One region of the Laedolimicola ammoniilytica genome, then DNA from elsewhere that is predicted to be linked to it. Evidence: predicted binding sites of a transcription regulator. Region 1 holds the regulator's gene; the other holds the start of a gene.
The links. The regulator HrcA, encoded in region 1, represses chaperone genes, less so after heat shock. The targets are predictions, from matches to a motif close to TGTTAGCACTCNNNNNNNNNGAGTGCTAACA.
Positions count from the first base shown of each region.

Region 2: the regulator HrcA is predicted to act here: its motif matches at 2,038-2,068, upstream of OCV63_RS15070 (Hsp20/alpha crystallin family protein).

Region 1 is NZ_JAOQKC010000013.1:97,064-105,153, forward strand. Features, by position in the region: gene OCV63_RS10855 (glycosyltransferase family protein) at 1-1,561, shown strand, start outside; gene OCV63_RS10860 (hypothetical protein) at 1,601-1,831, shown strand; gene OCV63_RS10865 (phosphatase PAP2 family protein) at 1,833-2,363, shown strand; gene clpB (ATP-dependent chaperone ClpB) at 2,421-5,006, opposite strand; gene hrcA (heat-inducible transcriptional repressor HrcA) at 5,612-6,646, shown strand; gene grpE (nucleotide exchange factor GrpE) at 6,677-7,270, shown strand; gene dnaK (molecular chaperone DnaK) at 7,468-8,090, shown strand, end outside.
Region 2 is NZ_JAOQKC010000027.1:3,556-11,645, reverse strand. Features, by position in the region: gene hcp (hydroxylamine reductase) at 1-605, opposite strand, end outside; gene OCV63_RS15080 (Crp/Fnr family transcriptional regulator) at 726-1,418, shown strand; gene OCV63_RS15075 (HD domain-containing protein) at 1,488-1,973, shown strand; gene OCV63_RS15070 (Hsp20/alpha crystallin family protein) at 2,162-2,623, shown strand; gene OCV63_RS15065 (nitroreductase) at 2,768-3,289, shown strand; gene OCV63_RS15060 (cytidylate kinase-like family protein) at 3,361-3,999, shown strand; gene dtd (D-aminoacyl-tRNA deacylase) at 4,015-4,452, shown strand; gene carB (carbamoyl-phosphate synthase large subunit) at 4,491-7,712, shown strand; gene OCV63_RS15045 (tRNA lysidine(34) synthetase) at 7,773-8,090, opposite strand, start outside.

The sequences.
Region 1 (8,090 bases):
GGGAGAGCTGTCAGGGGAAGCGCTTTTCGCTTCGTTTACCCCCAATGAACAGGTGGAGATGTACGAAACGGATACGGGATCTCTGGGTCTTTATATTACCGGAGAGGATTCCCAGCTTCTGACCACAGAGGCTTTTCAGAGCTTTTACCGGGAGATTGCAGGGCGCTATGCCCGCACGGGAGTCTTTTATCTGCTTCCCCTGCTTCTGGCGCTCTGGGCTGTGGCAGAATTCTATGTGCGGCAAATCTGGAAAAAGAGAGAGGATCGATTTTTCCTGGTTGTGGACACCCTGTTTTACCTGGCAGGGCTTGCGGCGCTGGCTTTGATTCTGACCGGAGCTTTTGTGGGATCGGATCTGGTGAATCCGGATGAATCGGAGGCTGTCTATTCAGTACAGTATTATATTACCCACTGGAAGATTCCGGACGCCAGGGAGCTGGAAATGGCGGCCTATTCTGTATTCGGTACCGCGCGCCTTACGGAGCTGAATCTGTTCTACATTTTCGCAGCCCGGATCGCCCGGCTTTTTACCTTCGACCATGCGGTGCGGCTGTTTAGCGTGCTGATGGCTGCCGGTCTTTTTTACCTGATTTTCTGCAATCTGAAAAAGAACCGGTGGCTGTTGGCGGTCATGTTCCTGACGCCACAGATCTGGTATCTCTATACCTATTGTACCTCCGACGCCATGGATTACGCGGTGGGTGTGTTGGTGTTGTACCAGGTGGCAAGGCCGGACAGTATGCTGCAGAAGCTCTGCAGCCGGGGCGTGAAAAAGGCAGACTGGTGGAGAATTCTGCTTCTGGGCTTCCTCTTTTCCAATATTTTTATGGCCAAACAGAACTTCTATGTGTTTGCCATCTACGCCTTCTGTATGCTGGTGGTGGACTGGTGCACGGCGCCAAAGGAGGAGAAGCAGCGGCGGTTTGCAAGCTATCTCTGGATTGCCGGTTTTGCCCTGGTGTTTCTTGGAATTCGCTACATTCCGGAATTTGCTCATTATGGCGTGCATCGTCAGCAGGTGCTTCGGGAGATGCAGGAAAAAATTGCGATTCCCGAACTGAATCCGGCCTCCGATCCGGCTATTCAGAGTTCCGCGTTTAATCTGTACGGAAAAGGGGTGACACTCCGGGAGATTCTGACGGAGATGGGATTCCATAAGACGCTGTTCCGCTCTTTTATCGGAACCTATGGAAGCCTGCAGTTTCCAAGTCCGGACTGGTATGGAAAGCTGATGGGAATCCTGTATCTGATTTACCTGGCATGGGTATCCGGTACAGTACTTCTGGAACGGGGATACTGTGAGCGCAAGGTAAAGCTTGGAATTTTATATCTCTGTGGCGGCGTGTCTTACGCGCTGGTGATTTATAATGCCTGGTTTGTGGATTTTCAGGCCCAGGGACGCTACATGCTGCCGGCGCTGATTTTTGCGGCACATGGGGCGGCGCTCAGGCCGGAGACGGCAAAGAGCAGATGGTTTCAGGTGATTCTGGCGGCGACGGCAGTTCTGTCTCTGTATTCTTTTGCAACCTGCTGCATTCCGAATATTACGCCGCCTTATTAGAATGGGGAGTTCAAAGGACAGAAAGGAGAGGGTTTTGTTATGAAGGAATATGAAGTAGTCCACGAGATTTTCAACGAATGTGCCAACAATCAGATGCGGGACGTGTTCATAGAGGAGGTTCCCATTGAGAACCTAGAAGAATATGTAAAACAGCATCACGAGAAGGAACGGGACTTCTCTTTTGAGCGGGAAGACCTGGCAGATGGAACTGTCGTCTATCATGTGAATACCTCCGGGCTTTTGCAGAGGTATACGTTTACGGAGATATAAAATGGAGAGCTTTTTTGAATGGGAGTACCGGCTTTTGATGTTTTTGCAGAACAGTATCAGGGGGCCGGTGCAGAATAAGATTATGTGGTGTATTACGTCACTGGAAAATGCGGGCTTTCTGTCCATAGCGGCCTGCCTGGCGCTGCTTTTACAGCCGCGCTACCGGCGGGTGGGGCAGGCGGCCACAGTATCCATGATTTTGGAGTTTATGCTGGTCAATCTGGTCCTGAAAAACTGGATCGCGCGGGTGCGGCCTTACCACTTGCTGGAGGATTTGATTCTGCTGGCCCGGGAACCGATGGATTATTCCTTCCCATCGGGACATACAGGCGCAGCCTTCGCGGTGGCCAGTGTCATGTTTATCGGAATGCCGAAACAGATCGGGATTCCGGCGCTTCTGGTGGCAACGCTGATTGGGTTTTCCCGGATTTATCTGGGCGTGCATTTTCCGACGGATGTTCTGGGCGGTGTAATTGTGGGCTGTCTTACGGGTTTTGTGGCCTGGAAGCTGACGGGATTGAAATTCCGGTAGGAAGAACGGACATAAAAAGAGCTGAGACATGGAATTGCCTCAGCTCTTTTGGTTATATCATTCTTTTACTTTTGCGGTGAGCGCGTCACCCTCCACATCGATGACGATGGTCGCTCCTGTAGAAATCTCGCCGCCTAAGATCAGCTTGGCAGCCAGGGTTTCCACGTGCTTCTGCATGTAACGCTTCAGCGGACGTGCGCCGTAGACCGGATCGAAGCCGTGGTCGGCAATGAATGCCTTTGCGGCGTCGGTCAGCTCCAGGGAAAGCTCCCGGTCAGCCAGACGCTCATTCAGCTCACTAAGCAGCAGATCGATGATTCGTGTGATATTGCCTTTGGTCAGCGGTTTAAAGAGAATGGTTTCGTCCAGACGGTTCAGGAACTCCGGACGGAAATGAGCACGCAGGTCATTCATGACCAGATTCTGGGCCTCCGGCTTGATATTGCCGTTTTCGTCAATACCGTCCAGCAGATAGGAGGAGCCGATATTGGAGGTCATAATCAGAATCGTGTTCTTGAAGTCCACGGTTCTTCCCTGGGAATCAGTGATACGTCCGTCATCCAGTACCTGTAAGAGTACATTGAATACGTCCGGATGGGCTTTTTCAATCTCGTCAAACAGGACAACCGAATAGGGCTTTCTCCGCACAGCCTCAGTCAGCTGACCGCCTTCCTCGTAGCCTACATATCCGGGAGGAGCTCCGATGAGACGGGACACGGAATATTTCTCCATGTACTCACTCATATCGATCCGCACCATGTTGGACTCATCGTCGAACAGGCTGGCTGCCAGCGCCTTGGCAAGCTCCGTCTTACCTACACCGGTGGGTCCCAGGAACAGGAACGAACCGATGGGCTTGGTCGGATCCTTGATACCGGCCTTAGAACGGATAATCGCTTCGGATACCAGCGTGACTGCCTCGTCCTGGCCGATGACACGCTTATGCAGCTCGTCGTCCAAGTGCAGGGTCTTATTCCGCTCGCTCTCGGTCAGCTTGGCTACCGGAATACCGGTCCAGCGGGAAACGATACGGGAGATTTCGTCCTCCGTTACGGATTCGTGAACCAGTGACAGATCCTTTTTGCTGATCTTTTCTTCTTCCTCGGAAAGCTCCTTTTGCAGGGCAGGCAGCTTGCCGTACTGTAATTCGGCGGCCTTATTCAGGTCATAATTCTGCTGCGCCGTCTGAATCTGCTTATTGATATCCTCAATCTCCTCACGGAGCTTCTGCAGACGCTCTACGGAATTTTTCTCATTGTCCCACTGGGCCTTCTGGCTGTTGAACTGATCACGCAACTCCGCAAGCTCCTTCTGTAAGTGCTCCAGGCGCTCCTGGCTTAAGTGGTCGGTCTCCTTTTTCAGAGCTGCCTCCTCGATCTCCAGCTGCATAATCTTACGTCGCAGCTCGTCAAGCTCGGTCGGCATGGAATCCAGCTCCGTCTTAATCAGAGCACAGGCCTCGTCCACCAGGTCAATGGCCTTGTCCGGCAGGAAACGGTCGGAGATATAACGGTTGGAGAGGGTAGCGGCTGCCACCAGGGCGGCGTCGGTAATCTTCACACCATGGAATACCTCGTAGCGCTCCTTTAAGCCACGCAGAATGGAAATGGTATCCTCTACGGTGGGCTCATCTACCATAACCGGCTGGAAACGACGCTCCAGGGCCGGATCCTTTTCAATGTACTGACGGTATTCGTCCAGGGTGGTAGCTCCGATACAGTGGAGCTCGCCTCTGGCCAGCATGGGTTTGAGCATATTGCCGGCGTCCATGGCTCCGTCTGTCTTGCCTGCGCCTACAATCAGGTGCAGCTCGTCGATAAAGAGGATAATTTTGCCCTCGCTTTTCCGTACTTCCTCCAGAACAGCCTTCAGACGTTCCTCAAACTCGCCGCGGTACTTGGCTCCGGCTACCAGAGCGCCCATATCCAGGGAAAATACCTTTTTGTCCTTCAGACCCTCCGGTACGTCGCCCCGCACGATACGCTGTGCCAGACCCTCCACAACGGCGGTCTTGCCGACGCCGGGTTCACCGATGAGCACCGGGTTATTCTTGGTCTTACGGGACAGGATACGGATCACATTTCGGATCTCCGCGTCACGGCCGATGACCGGATCAAGCTTCTGATCCCGGGCTTTTTCCACCAGGTCAGAACCATATTTGCTTAAAGTATCATAGGTAGCTTCCGGATTATCGCTGGTCACCCGCTGGTTGCCCCGCACAGAGGACAGCGCCTGCAGGAAACGATCCTTGGTAATGCCGTACTCCCGGAACAGCTCCTTCATGGAAGGACTGGGATCATTTAACATGGCCAGAAACAGGTGCTCTACGGAGACATACTCGTCGCCCATCTGTTTAGCCACATCCTCGGCGCTGATCAGTACCTTATTCAAATACTGTCCCACATAGGGCTGTCCGCCGGAAACCTTGACTCTTTTATTTAAGGTCTGTTCCACACCGTTCAGAAACAGGTTCTGGTCGATGCCTATCTTAGCGACAAGCTTCAGGATCAGACTGTCCTCCTGCCGGAGCAGACTCATCAGAAGATGTTCCTGTTCAATCTCCTGATTGCCGTATTCGTAAGCCAGCTTTTCCAGGTCGTTTACAGCTTGAATGGATTTCTGTGTAAATTTGCTGATGTTCATAAATCTGACTCCCCTTTCTTTATAATAGGTAAAGAAATTGTTTTCTAAGTTTTTTATATAAAAAAGAAAGTCCCGGCATCAAATATACATACGGATATCTGATACAGGGCCTTTTTCTTTTTCTGCATATATGTATACCACTTTGAAAATGAAAGATCAAGGGGTTTTTGAAAAATAATTTATAAAAAAAGTATAAAGTGTCAGACTACTTATATAAAAAGGAAGAAAAAAGGGCGGAGGACTGCTTTGTGTATGGCAATGGGAACAAAAATTCAGGTTAAAATCAAGGGGATGCGGAAGACTATACGATAGAATGATAGCTGATTTCCCGTAGGGACGAGCAGGCCAGGCAGCGCCCGATGGAGCCACTGTCTGAGCCCGTAGGGCGAGTTTGGCGGTCGGGCGCGCATAAGCCGCCTGCGAGGAGCAGGGAAAGCTGCGTATTCTGGAGTATAGTCCTTCCGCATATCCCCTGTCCGGTATAATCAGAAAATAAATCTAAAAAAACTATAAACCCGCTTGACAAACCCCAAGGGTAGTGCTATCTTAATGTTAGCACTCAAGAGGGCCGAGTGCTAATAGGTAAAAACAAAGAGGTGAATGAAATGGAGCTGGACGAAAGAAAACAGAAGATACTGCAAGCCATCATCCGGAACTACATGGAGACCGGCGAGCCGGTAGGTTCCAGAACCATTTCCAAATACTCAGATTTAAATCTAAGCTCCGCCACCATACGGAACGAAATGTCAGACCTGGAAGAGATGGGCTACATTGTACAGCCCCATACCTCGGCAGGACGAATCCCTTCTGATAAGGGCTACCGCTTATACGTAGACCATATCATGGAAGAGAAAAATCACGAGGTACAGGAACTCAAGGATCTGATGATAGAGCGGACCGACAAAATGGAGCAGGTATTGAAGCAGGTCGTGAAGGTCCTGGCTGCGAATACCAATTATGCCACCATGGTATCGGCGCCCACCTATCACAGGAACAAGCTGAAATTTATCCAGCTCTCCAAGGTCACAGCCACTCAGATTCTGGCGGTGATTATGATAGAAGGCAACATCGTCCGCAACAAGGTGATTGATGTGACGGAGGAACTTGACCAGGAAACGGTGCTGAAGCTGAATATCCTGCTGAACAGCGTGCTGAATGGCTTATCCATAGAAGAAATCAATCTGGCCATGATACAGAACCTGAAAGAGCAGGCGGGTATTCACAGTGAGCTGGTGGGAAGCGTCATTGACGCGGTGGCAGAGGTTATCCACTCGGAGGACGAGGTTGAGATATATACCTCTGGAGCGACCAACATCTTCCGGTATCCGGAGCTTTCCGATAACGGAAAGGCCAGTGAACTGATAAACGCCTTTGAGGAAAAACAGCAGTTGACCAATCTGGTTACACAGACGCTGGAAAATGAAGACAACAAGGGCATTCAGGTGTACATCGGGCAGGAGACGCCGATTCAGTCCATGAAGGACTGCAGCGTGGTGACAGCCACCTATGAGCTGGGCGAAGGCCTGCAGGGAACCATCGGAATTATCGGTCCCAAGCGGATGGATTACGAAAACGTATTGAAGACGCTGAAGACCCTGACCGAGCAGCTGGATGAAATCTATAATAAGAATAAGGAATAAAGAAAGGGGCCGACACCCGTGGAACAGGAAATGAAGAAAGAAGAGCTTCAGAATGAGGAAGCGAAGGAAGAAGAAACTGTAAAAGCAGAAGAAGCTTCCGAAGGAAAAGAAAGCAGCGGCGGCGAGAAACCGGAAGAAACAGAATCCGGAGAGGAGCCCGAGATGCTGAAGAAGAAAAAGAAAAAAGACAAGATGGAAGAGAAGATCGAAGAGCTGGAGGATCGCGTCAAGCGCCAGATGGCAGAATTCGATAACTTCCGGAAGAGAACCGAGAAGGAAAAGTCCCATATGTATGAAGTGGGAGCCAGAGATGTGATTGAGAAAATCCTTCCGGTGGTAGACAATTTTGAACGCGGTCTTGCATCTGTACCCGAGGATCAGAAGGAAAATCCGGTTATCGTAGGTATGGATAAGATATACAACCAGCTGATGACTACACTGACGGATTTGGGTGTTGAGCCTATTGAAGCAGTGGGCGAGGAATTCGACCCGAATTACCACAACGCAGTGATGCATGTGGAGGACGAGGAGTTGGGTGAAAATGTAGTAGCCGAGGAATTCCAGAAGGGTTATATGTACAAGGATACCGTTATCCGTCACAGCATGGTAAAGGTAGCAAATTGACACGTAGGCAATGAGCAGTGCGTCAGATGACGAAAAATCAGATGTCATGCTTGCATGAACAGATAATTTTTTGGCAGATGACATAGGGCGAAGCCCGTGCACGAGATGAAGCGAAGCGGAATCGAGTGTAGCACGGCGAATGTTCTATAAATGAAATTAACATTTTACAATCAGAATAAATTGAGGAGGTCTCTATTATGAGCAAGATTATTGGTATCGACTTAGGAACAACAAACAGCTGCGTAGCAGTTATGGAGGGCGGAAAGCCCGTAGTAGTAGCAAATACAGAAGGAGCAAGAACCACACCGTCTGTCGTAGCATTTACAAAGACAGGCGAGAGACTGGTAGGCGAGCCGGCAAAGCGTCAGGCAGTTACCAACTCCGAGAAAACTATTTCCTCTATTAAGAGAGAGATGGGTACCAACTACAAGGTAGACATCGACGGAAAGCAGTACACTCCGCAGGAGATTTCCGCTATGATTCTGCAGAAGCTAAAAGCAGATGCAGAGAACTATCTGGGCGAGAAGGTTACCGAGGCAGTTATTACCGTACCGGCATACTTCAACGACGCGCAGAGACAGGCAACCAAGGACGCAGGTAAGATTGCGGGCCTGGATGTAAAGCGTATCATCAACGAGCCGACCGCAGCAGCGCTGGCATATGGCCTGGACAATGAGAAAGAGCAGAAGATTATGGTATACGACCTGGGCGGCGGTACCTTTGATGTATCTATCATCGAGATCGGCGACGGCGTAATCGAGGTTCTGGCTACCGCAGGCGACAACCGTCTGGGCGGCGACGACTTCGATAAGAAGATTGT
Region 2 (8,090 bases), on a different contig from region 1:
TAGGTTTCGGTATTTGCCTTATCAAGAAGTGCCATACACTTCAGGTTGATTTCTCCTACTTTCAGTACAGTAGGAAGCAGAGCGTCCGCACTTTCTTCATAACCAATCTGAGATAATGCTTCGCAGAAGAAGCGATTCACTTCGGCATCTTCGTAATTCAGAACATTTGCGTGATAGGCATAGGCTGCCATTCCGCGAATCCCGAAAAGAATAAGAGACTTCAGGGAACGGATATCTTCATTGGCATTCCACAGCTGCTGCATATCGTATTCGTCGGTTTTTCCGCAGGTTGACTGACATTTGCTGCAATCAGAAACCAGTCTTTCCTTCTCAGCTCTGATTTTTTGTATCATAGTTTCAATTGCTGTATCATCAAAGCTTACATTCGTAACGGTGGTAAACAGTCCTTCCATTATAATTTGTGAAGTTCTTTTGGAAATGGTTTCTGCGCCGTCGACCACTCTTGCAAGACCAATCAATGCCCCGGTCAGTTCGTCCTGTAATCTGGCAGTATCTGCTTTTTTCCCACAGACACCAGCATTTCCTGTGCAGCCGGTGCATCCCACTGTCTGTTCACACTGATAACAAAACATTTTTGTATTCATTTTCGTATTCTCCTTTCACTCCATTTTGAAGCGGTTTTTAACATTTGACTTTCGTTTCTGTTAGAACTATAATACAATAAATACAACTTGTATGTTTGATTCCCAACAGAAGGAGCGATTTTGAAAAAATATTTACCCATCCTGAGAAACAGTCCTTTCTTTAAAGGCCTTACGGATAACGAAATAGTATCCATATTGCATTGCGTAAAGGCAACAACCATTTCCAAAGAACGAGACGCTTATATTTTCAGAGCGGGGGATTCTACTGAGGTAATGGGACTTGTAGCGTCAGGCTGTGTTCTTGTGATACAGGAAGACCTTTGGGGACATCGGAATATTCTGTCAAAATGTCACGTCGGTGATTTCTTTGGGGAGCCCTATGCAGCAAGTCCGGGTGCTGTTCTGAATATCAGTGTGATAGCAGATGAGGATTGTGAGATTATCCTGTTAAATGTCCAGAGGCTTCTGGTTACCTGCCCGACTGCATGCGGACATCATCAGAAGCTGATTCGTAACCTGGTCAGTGTGCTGGCAAATAAGATACTGCTCCTGAACGATAAGATCACGCATGTTGGCAAGCGAACGACCAGGGATAAACTACTGTCATATCTGTCAGCAGAATCCATCAGACATTCGTCTTTGTCCTTTGACATTCCTTTTGACCGGCAGCAGCTGGCGGATTATCTTTGTATTGATCGGGCGGCAATGTCTACAGAAATATCAAAATTACAAAAAGAAGGCTTTATAAAAACAAATCGAAATCATTTTGAATTAGCTGTTTCCGGTGATGTAGATACAAGAATAAAAATGTGATATCTTATATCATGGAAAACACAGGATTAATTTTAAGGCTGTTATATGTGAAAAAGGAGGAAGCTTTCAATGATAAATAAATTACATTTGGCAATGATTGAATTATATCGAGGAGATGCAAAGAGAATTCAACATTTTTGCAAAGTGCATAGTTATGCAAAATTGATAGCGGAAATGGAAAATGTGGATAAAAAATGCCTGTTTACCATTGAAGCGGCGGCTTTGACACATGATATTGGAATTCATTTCTGCGAAGAAAAATATGGAAATTGCAATGGAAAATTACAGGAAAAAGAAGGCCCTGCAATTGCAGAAAAGCTACTTGGAGAATTAGGCTTTGATCAGGATGTATCTGATCGGGTTCAGTATTTGATTGCACATCATCATACCTATAATAATATTGATGAAATGGATTATCAGATCTTGGTAGAGGCTGATTTTCTGGTAAACATCATGGAGGATGGCTTATCGAAAGAAGCAGCTTTAAAAGTCTATCATAATATTTTTAAAACAGCATGTGGAAAAATGATTTGCAGGGAGATGTTTCATATTTGACATGACAATAGCTTTAGGGATACGCCATGCACAGCTTATAGCGTTCACAAATTTTTCACAAAAAAATTAGCACTCACCTCTTGACAGTGCTAACAAAAAGGACTATAACATAATTGTCAAGAGGGAAAAGGAAATGGAACCTCAAGACAGTGACCTATTGTATGAGACATAAAAAAGGAGCGTTTACTATGTTAACACCGAGTGTATTTGGAAAAGATTTCTTTGATGATTTGTTTGAGTTTCCGTTCTATGATGACAGAGACATGCAGAAGCTGGAAAAGAAGCTGTATGGCCGCAGAGGTAAGAACCTGATGAAGACGGATATCAAGGATACCGATAAAGCATATGAGCTGGAGATGGATCTCCCGGGATTCAAGAAGGACGAAATCAAGGTTTCTCTGGAAAATGGTTATCTGACCATCAGCGCAGCAAGAGGCCTGGACGTAGATGAGCAGGAGAAGGAAACTGCAAAGTACATCCGCAAGGAGCGTTACGCAGGATCCTGCCAGAGAAGCTTCTATGTAGGTGAAGGCGTAAAGCAGGAGGATATCAAGGGCGAGTTTAAGCATGGTATCCTGAAGCTGGTCATCCCGAAGAAGGAAGAAAAACCGGAAGTCGAGACGTCAAAATACATCTCCATCGAAGGATAATGGAGCGAGGAGCCTCGCCGCGGAAGCGGCGGGGCTCCTTTTTATGGATTGATTTCGCTAAAAAGGGTGCGAAAAAATGTGAAAATGGGGTGCAAAAGCAATACCGTCATGCTATAATTGGGAAAACGAAAGGAGTGATACATCATGGCTGAGACATTAAAAACCATCAAAGAAAGAAGAAGCTGCCGGAATTTTAAGCCGGATATGGTTTCGAAGGAGCTGCTTGATAAAGTACTGGAGGCCGGCACCTGGGCGCCGACCGGAATGGGAATGCAGTCCCCGATTATCATTGCCGTGACGAATAAGGAGCTGCGGGATAAGCTTTCAAAGATGAATGCAGAAATTATGGGTTCAAAAGCGGATCCGTTCTATGGCGCTCCGGTGGTACTGGTGGTGCTGGCAGACAAGAACAAACCGACGCATGTATACGACGGCAGCCTCGTGATGGGCAATCTGATGCTGGCCGCTGCGGATCTGGGACTTGGAAGCTGCTGGATTCACCGGGCGAAAGAGGAATTCGAGAGTGAGGAAGGCAAGGGAATCCTGAAAGCTCTCGGGGTTGAAGGAGATTATGAGGGCATCGGCCACTGTGTGCTGGGTTATGCGGCAGAACCGGCGAAGGAGCCTAAGGAACGGAAGGCTTCCTATGTTTATTACGCGGAATAATTTTCAGGTTCCATTTCCCTGCAAAATGTTGTATAATATAGACAAGAACAACTGGAAGGGAGAATGATTTTATGGCAAATAACACAATTATTACCATCGGACGCCAGTATGGAAGCGGCGGACACGACATCGGAAAACAGCTTGCGGAAGAGTTAAACGTTCCCTTTTATGACAAAGCATTGCTGGAGAGAGCGGCCAAGGACAGCGGCCTCTGCCAGGAGATTTTCGAAAATCACGACGAGAAGCCGACCAACAGCTTCCTCTATTCGCTGGTGATGGATACTTATTCTCTGGGATATACCACGTCTTCTTTCTCAGAGATGCCCCTGAACCACAAGATTTTCCTGGCGCAGTTTGACGCCATTAAGAATATCGCCAAGGAAGGCCCCTGTGTCATCGTAGGGCGCTGCGCTGACTATGCATTGGCAGATTTCCCGAATGTGGTCAATGTATTCCTGCATGCGGATATGCAGGATCGCGTCGTGCGGATCGCGAGACGTCATGATCTGACCGACGCCAAGGCTAAGGATCTGATTGTCAAGACGGATAAGCGCCGTGCCAGCTACTATAATTACTATACCAGTAAGAAATGGGGCGACGCGGCAGGATACGATCTGTCTCTGAATACAGCGACGCTGGGTATCGATGGCACGATTCATATGATTCGCGAGTTCATGGCCTATAAGGAGCGGGAGCACGAAAAAATCTAGGAGTATATATTTAAAATGAAATTTGTGATACAGCGGGTTTCCCATGCATCGGTGACGGTGCATGAGGAAACCATCGGCCGTATCAATCAGGGTTATCTGGTGCTGATTGGTGTGGGGAAAGAGGATACAAAAGAGGACGCAGACCGTCTGGTGAAGAAAATGATTGGCCTGCGTATTTTTGCGGATGAAAACGGGAAGATCAACAAGTCCCTGAAGGATGTGAACGGGGGGCTTCTGTTGGTTTCCCAGTTTACACTGTATGCGGACTGCAGACATGGAAACCGGCCGGGATTTACAGAGGCGGCGGGTCCGGATATGGCAAATGAGCTCTACGAATACATCATTGAAAGCTGCAAAAAAGAAGTGGCTGTGGTTGAACAGGGAGAGTTTGGCGCAGATATGAAAGTAGAGCTTTTAAATGACGGACCATTTACCATTTTATTAGAATCATAGAAACAAAAATTTACAATATAAATACAGGGAGAGAAAACATGGGTAAAAGACAGGATATCCACAAAGTAATGATTATCGGTTCCGGCCCGATTATTATCGGTCAGGCCTGCGAATTCGATTATTCCGGCACACAGGCCTGCAAGGCGCTGAAGAAGCTGGGCTACGAGATCGTTCTCGTAAACTCCAATCCGGCGACCATTATGACAGATCCGGGAACCGCAGACGTTACGTATATTGAGCCGTTGAATGTGGAGCGGCTGACTCAGATTATTGAAAAAGAAAGACCAGATGCCTTATTGCCGAACCTCGGCGGACAGTCCGGTCTTAATCTTTGCTCCGAGCTGGCGAAGGCAGGCGTCCTGGATAAATATGACGTTAAGGTTATCGGCGTGCAGGTAGACGCCATCGAGCGCGGCGAGGACCGGATTGAGTTCAAGCACACCATGGACAGCCTGGGAATTGAGATGGCACGCAGCGAAGTTGCCTATACCGTAGACGAGGCAGTAGCTATTGCGGATAAACTGGGCTACCCGGTTGTTCTCCGTCCGGCTTACACGATGGGCGGCGCAGGCGGCGGCCTTGTATACAATGTAGAAGAGCTGAAAACGGTAGTAGCCAGAGGTCTGCAGGCCAGTCTGGTAGGCCAGGTTCTGGTGGAAGAGTCCATTCTCGGTTGGGAAGAGCTGGAGCTGGAGGTAGTCCGGGACAGCAAAAATAACATCATCACCGTATGCTTTATTGAAAATATCGACCCGCTTGGCGTGCATACCGGAGATTCCTTCTGTTCCGCACCCATGCTGACCATTCCGGAGCATGTACAGAAGCGTCTTCAGGAGAAGTCCTATAAGATTGTAGAGGCTATTCAGGTTATTGGAGGCACCAATGTGCAGTGGGCTCATGACCCGAAGACAGACCGGGATATTGTCATCGAGATCAATCCCCGTACCTCACGCTCCTCCGCACTGGCTTCCAAGGCAACCGGCTTCCCCATTGCGCTGGTTTCCGCTATGCTGGCGTCCGGCCTGACACTGGACGAGATTCCCTGCGGAAAATACGGCACACTGGATCGCTATGTTCCGGACGGAGATTATATCGTAATTAAGTTCGCGCGCTGGGCTTTTGAAAAGTTCAAGGGCGTGGAGGATAAGCTGGGTACGCAGATGCGCGCCGTTGGCGAGGTTATGAGTATCGGTAAAAATTATAAGGAAGCCTTTCAGAAAGCCATCCGTAGTCTGGAGATTGGCCGTTACGGTCTTGGATTCGCGAAGGATTTCCATGAAAAATCCAAGGAAGAGTTGCTGCACATGCTGCATACAGCTACCAGCGAACGCCAGTTCATTATGTATGAGGCTATCCGGAAGGGCGCAACCAATGCAGAGCTCTTTGAGCTGACGAAAATCAAAGATTATTTCCTGAATCAGATGCGGGAACTGGTTGAGGAGGAAGAGAAGCTCTTAACTTATAAGGGACAGGTACCGCCCGCAGAGATCCTGACACAGGCTAAAAAAGACGGCTTCGCAGATCGTTATTTAAGCCAGCTTCTGGAGGTTCCGGAAGCAGATATCCGCAACGCGCGAACAGCCATCGGCGTAACAGAAAGCTGGGAGGGCGTTCATGTAAGCGGAACCAAGGACAGCGCTTACTATTATTCCACCTACAATGCGCCGGATAAAAACCCGGTCAGCACAGATAAGCAGAAAATTATGATTCTGGGCGGCGGTCCCAACCGAATCGGTCAGGGTATCGAATTTGACTATTGCTGTGTACACGCGGCAATTGCCCTGAAGAAGCTTGGTTTCGAGACCATCATTGTAAACTGTAATCCGGAAACCGTATCTACCGATTACGATACCTCCGATAAGCTGTATTTTGAGCCGCTGACTCTGGAGGACGTCTTAAGTATCCACGAGAAGGAGAAGCCGGTAGGTGTTATTGCCCAGTTTGGCGGACAGACGCCGCTGAATCTGGCAGCAGATCTGGAAAAAAATGGAGTCCGGATTCTGGGAACCAGCCCGGAGATCATCGACCTGGCAGAGGATCGGGATCAGTTCCGCGCTATCATGGAGAAGCTGAATATCCCCATGCCGGAGGCAGGTATGGCCGTTGATGTGGAGGAAGCTCTGAAAATTGCCGAGCGCATCGGTTATCCGGTTATGGTGCGTCCTTCCTATGTACTGGGCGGACGCGGTATGGAGGTTGTCCATGAACCGGAGAGCCTGAAGGAATATATGCGTGCAGCGGTAGGCGTGACTCCGGATCGTCCGATTCTGATTGACCGTTTCCTGCATCACGCGATGGAGTGCGAGGCAGATGCCATCTGTGACGGAACCCACGCCTTTGTACCGGCTGTCATGGAGCATATTGAGCTGGCCGGCGTTCATTCCGGAGATTCCGCCTGCATCCTGCCTTCTCTGAATATCTCAGAGGAGAATGTAAAGACGATTAAGGAATATACAAAGAAGATTGCGGAAGAGATGCATGTCTGCGGCCTGATGAATATGCAGTATGCCATCGAGGACGGTAAGGTATTTGTACTGGAGGCCAATCCGAGAGCGTCCAGAACGGTGCCGCTGGTATCCAAGGTCTGCAACATTCAGATGGTACAGCTGGCTACCCAGGTTATTACAGAGGAGCTGACCGGTATTCCTTCCCCGGTACCCGGCCTTAAGGAGAGCAAATTCCATCATTACGGCGTGAAGGAGGCGGTATTCCCCTTCAATATGTTCCAGGAGGTAGACCCGATTCTGGGACCGGAGATGCGTTCTACCGGTGAGGTACTGGGACTGGCGGCCAACTTCGGAGAAGCCTTCTACAAGGCGCAGGAAGCGACACAGACGCCGCTTCCCCTGTCCGGAACGGTTCTAATCAGTGTCAGCGACCGTGATAAGGAAGAGCTTCTTCAGGTAGCAAGAGGCTTCCATCAGGATGGTTTCCATATTATGGCAACCGGAAAAACCTACGATATGATTACAGAAGATGGTATTCCGGCTGAGAAAATCAAGAAGCTGAGCGAGGGCCGTCCGAATATCCTGGACGCTATTGCCAATAAGAAGATTGATTTGATTGTGAATACGCCCTCCGGAAATGAGAGCCGCTTTGATGACAGCTATGTCCGCAAGGCAGCTATCAAGGGCAAGATTCCTTATATGACCACAATGGCGGCAGCTATCGCTACTGCGGAGGGTATCCGTCAGGTAAATGCCAAGGGTGGTAAGCTTGATGTGAAGTCCCTGCAGGAGCTTCACGCAGAGATTGAGTAAAAGAGTATAAACCCTTTAACAGAAAATCGCCCGAGCCGACAGGCCGGGCGATTTTTGGTGTCAGGAATGGATTAAATTCCGCACATACTCCGCATCCTCAAAGGGCTTATAAAGCCCATCCAGCACCGCCCGGAACATCCGTTCCTTGGCCCCCGGATTCTCATGGCAGATCTGCCGGACCAGGTTCTTGGCATACTCACGCCTCGTAAATCCATCCGCCGGACAGGGACTCTTACAGACCGGCAGGTGATATTTATTTTTAAAGCCGATCACATCCGCTTCGTCCACCAGCATCAGTGGCCGAATCACCGTCAGATCCATCCGGTCCAGATAAGTTACCGGATCAAATGAATGAAACCGCCCTTCATATAGAAGGGA